2 regions of the Janthinobacterium sp. GW821-FHT03A03 genome follow, and region 1 is predicted to be linked to the other one. Evidence: predicted binding sites of a transcription regulator. Region 1 holds the regulator's gene; the other holds the start of a gene.

Region 1 (2,202 bases):
ACCATGCTGCCTTCGCCGTCGTCCTTCAGCAGCTGCGTGGTGGTCAGGTTGGCGTTCGGCTTGCGCGGCTGCAGCAAGCGGCTGGTGTCGGGGTGCAGCACGTAGCGCGGCACGGCGCCGCGCGTGAGGATGAAGTAATAGCCGCTCTTGCCGATCTTTTCCGTGCGCAAACGCCCCAGCAGGTTATCCTTGTACAGGCGCAATACGCCGATCACCACGCCGGCCACCTGGCCGTCGGCGGCCAGCACGGGCGCCACCATCTGCACGATGGGCATGCCGCTGGACTTGCCCAGCATCGGTTCGGTGATCATGGGCTGGCGCGTGCGCAGCACGGTCTGGAAGTACTCGCGCTCGGCCACGTTGATGCCGGCGCGCCCCGCCACTTCCGGCATGTCGGCCACGACGGCGCCGTGCGCGTTGAGCACCAGCACGTCGTCGAACAGCACCAGCATCGAGCGGCGCGAATAGTACTGGCGCAACTGGGCGGGCTGCGCGATCAGTTCCGGCGGCTGCTGCCTGGCCGTCAGGGTGACGATTTGCAGCAGCATGGCCAGCTTGTCATCGAGCTCGGCGGCGGTGCGGGTGATCAGCGATGACTGCTGGCTCAGCAGAACTCGGGTGAAGTCGTCGCGCATGTGCTGCACCTGGATCATGGTGACCAGCGCGATCATGGCGATCGAGGTCAGGCTGGTTGCCAGCGCGACTTTTGCTTTGATGCCGAGAGGCTTCATGATTTCCTTTTTCGGTACCGGGCGCTACAGGCGGCAGATAATGCCGTTAGGAATTTTCCTATCAATACATCAACTTGGCAAGCGGCGCCGCGCAAATGGCCCGCCCCGCACGGGCTTTTGACGATGTTGCCATATAATTAAAGTCCGAACGTCGTTTATTCAGCGAAATTACGGTGAAATTGGCACACGGCAACCGTGTATGCAGTAAACTTGTTATTGCATTTTCTAAAAGGTACCGACATGACTGAAGCGCTACTCTCTCCAACCTTGCCCACCGTGAACGTGGAAGCGTTGCGTGCGCGATGCTCGACCTGCAGCATGCATCAATTGTGCCTGCCGATGGGCCTCGACGTGGGCGACATGGACAGGCTGGACCAGATCATCGGCCGCCGCCGCAAGATCGCGCGCGGCGCCTCGCTGTTCCGCATCGGCGACTCGTTCCAGAACCTGTACGCGATCCGCCTGGGCCACTTCAAGACCTACCAGATCAATCCGGGCGGCGAAGAGCAGGTGACGGGTTTCCAGATGGCGGGCGAACTGCTGGGCATGGACGCCATCAGCGCCGACCGCCACCACTGTAATGCGGTGGCGCTGGAAGACAGCGAAGTATGTGAAATCCCGTTTTCCAGCCTGGAACAATTGCTGGGCAATATGCCGACCCTGCTGCGCCATTTCCACCGCATGATGAGCCAGGAAATCACGCGCGAGCAAAGCGTTATGTTGCTTTTAGGTAACATGCAGGCGACGCAGCGCTTTGCCGCCTTCATCGTCAACCTGGCGTCGCGCTATGAAGCGCGCGGCTATTCGAGCAGCAAATTCCAGCTGCGCATGTCGCGCGAGGAAATCGGCAACTACCTGGGACTGACCATCGAAAGCGTCAGCCGTTTATTGTCGAAATTCAAGAAGGAAGGCTGGCTGCGCGTGTCGAACCGCGAGATTGAAATCCTGCAGCCAGCGAAATTGAAGGCCATTACGGCCGGTACGGACGTCTGCAAATAACCGCACCGTCAAAACCGACTGCGCGTCGCGCTTTGCGGCCTGCGATGCTCGCTGTGCTATAGCACAGCTGTGCTTCTCAGCCACAAATCACTGCCGCTCGCTACGGTTTTCCCGCCACTGTACGTTATAGTTCCTCATCGGCGTGCAGCGCGATGCTGCGCTGCAGCGGCCAGGTCCAGATGCCGGACAGGCGCCATTCGCGCTTGTCGTTTTCCACCAGCACCTGCCAGCGGCTGCGTTCGAGCATCGGCAGCGCCACCGAGAAATTGCCGGCCGCATCGGGCTGCACCAGCAGCTTGATATCCTTTTCCGGCAGGGTCGCATGCGCCAGGTGCAGCAGCAAAGGCTTCTGGTACGCCTTGCCGAAGCTGTGCACGGAGCCGCTCAGGCGCGCTGCAGCGACGTCATACGCCAGGGTCGTATCCATCGCCAGGTCGCTGGCGATCGTGTCGCGCTTCAAATCCTGGTTGAT
Region 2 (2,202 bases), on a different contig from region 1:
TTCGCCATTTTGCAAGGTGCGCAGCAGCTTGGCCTGGATGGACAATGGCAATTCTCCCACTTCATCGAGAAACAGCGTGCCCCCTTCGGCCGCCTCGAATCGCCCCGGCCGGTCGCTGACGGCGCCGGAAAAGGCCCCCCGTACATGGCCGAACAGCTCGCTTTCGGCCAGCGATTCGGGCAAGGCCGCGCAATTGACGTGAATCAATGGTTTTCCCGCACGGCGCGACAGCCGGTGCAGGCGGTGCGCGCACAGTTCCTTGCCCACGCCCGTTTCGCCCAGCAGCAGCACGGGCAGTTCGGAATCGGCCACTACCTGCAATTCGTGCAGCAGCTGTGTGATGGCGCCGCTCTGGCCCACGAAGTCGTGTTCCTCGCGCGGCGCCTGCGCAGCGGCCTGCATGGCGCCGCCCGACAGGCGCAGGGCGCGGATTTCCGTCTCCAGCCGGGTCACGCGCACGGCCGCCTCGATGGCGCAAGCCAGTTCTGCGAGTTCGCGCTGCGCAGTGGTATCGAAGGTGCCGACGCGCAGGGCGTCGAGGGTGATGACGCCCCAGCGCTCGCCCTCGAGGTCCAGTGCCATGCCCATGCAGTCATGCACAGGCAGCGGCTCGCCGGCCCGCTCGGCGATCAAGCCATCATAGGGATCGGGCAGGGAACTGTCGTGATGAAAGCACAACACGCCGCGCCGCTGCAGGATGGCGGCCAGGCGCGGATGGTCGGCGACGGAAAAGCGGCGTCCCAGCGCATCGCTGGCCAGGCCCGCCATCGCCACGGGGCGCAGATGCTCGCCGTCGAGTTTCAGCAAGGCCACGGCCTCGCAGCCGAAGTGCGCGCGCAGGCTGCCGACCAGGCGCTGCAGGCGCACGGCCACGGGCAAGTCGGCGACCAGGTCGGTGAGCAACAGCAGGTGGGTGGCGGAAGTGGTCATATTCACCATGAATGGTATATGCAACCATGTCCGGCCAGGGTTGTAACTACCCTGCATTTTTCAAATCATTGATTTAAAACAAGTTTTTCCTGGCACGCCGTTTGCGTAGGTAAGGGGGCCAAACCGGCATACAAGACCAAGGAAAGCCTGATGAAAACGACTCCCTCCCTCCGCGCCATTGCCGCCGCCGTCTGTGTCCTGGCCATGCCCCTGTCCGTGCAGGCCCAGGCGAGCCTGCCGGCCAGCGCCGCCGCCACTGCCGCCACTGCGGCCAAACCTGCCGCCGCCACGCTCAAGCGCTATGAGCTGCAGACCAATATCGTCGACGGCAAGATGGTCTTCATCGATGCCAAAGGGCAGGTCAATCCCGTGCTGGCGGCCAAGGTGGGCGACACGGTCGAACTCGTGCTGAAAAGCGGCGAAGGCGCCGAGCACGACCTGCTGATCCCGGAACTCAATGTGGCATCAAGCAAATTCAGCGCCAACAGCGGCAGCACCACCGTGCGCTTCAAGGTCACGCGCGCCGGCACGTTCACCTATTACTGCTCGATTCCCGGCCACCGCCAGATCGGCATGGAAGGCAAGCTGGAAGTCGCCGGCACGTCGCTGGCCGAAGCCGGGACGCCGAAGGCCGCCGGCGCCGGCAGCGCAGCGGGCGAATCGAGCCAGGCCGCCGCGCTGGCCCTGTACACGCCCGCGCCGTCGCCGATGCGCGGCCCCGATCCGTCGGCCGTCAGCGTGGCGGCCAATCCGGCGCAAGTGCCTTCCGCCATCGGCGCGCGCGCGCCGCAAACCCTGAAATACCGCATGGAGACGGTTGAATTGCCGGGCAAGCTCGATGACGGCACCAGCTTTACCTACTGGACCTTCAACCGGCAAGTGCCCGGCCCCATGCTGCGCGCGAAAGTGGGCGACACGGTGGAACTGACCCTGTTCAACGCCAGGGACAGCAAGATGATCCACTCGATCGACCTGCACGCCGTGACGGGCGGCCATGGCGGCGGACAGCATACGCAGGTGGCGCCGGGGCAGGAAAAGACCGTCACCTTCAAGGCGCTCAATCCGGGTCTGTTCGTCTACCACTGCGCCACGCCGCTGGTGCCGCAGCATATCGCGGCCGGCATGTACGGCATGATCCTGGTCGAACCGGAAGGCGGCCTGTCGAAAGTCGACCGCGAGTATTACGTGATGCAGGGCGAGATGTATACGGGACGTCCACACGGCGCGCCCGTGCACCAGGAACCGAACCTGGAAAAAATGGCCAATGAACTA

Evidence for each region. The regulator FNR, encoded in region 1, switches genes on or off when oxygen is low (the NO sensors DNR and NnrR bind a similar motif). The targets are predictions, from matches to a motif close to TTGATNNNNATCAA.
Region 2: nirK (copper-containing nitrite reductase) is a predicted target of FNR. The motif match lies at 999-1,012, and genes of this name have one in related genera.

The regions. Positions count from the first base shown of each region.
Region 1 covers NZ_JBWKUZ010000014.1:65,512-67,713, forward strand. Annotated here, with positions in the region: gene AC07VI_RS21350 (response regulator) at 1-731, opposite strand, end outside; gene fnr (fumarate/nitrate reduction transcriptional regulator Fnr) at 972-1,730, shown strand; gene AC07VI_RS21360 (FixH family protein) at 1,855-2,202, opposite strand, start outside.
Region 2 covers NZ_JBWKUZ010000001.1:878,912-881,113, reverse strand. Annotated here, with positions in the region: gene norR (nitric oxide reductase transcriptional regulator NorR) at 1-930, opposite strand, end outside; gene nirK (copper-containing nitrite reductase) at 1,081-2,202, shown strand, end outside.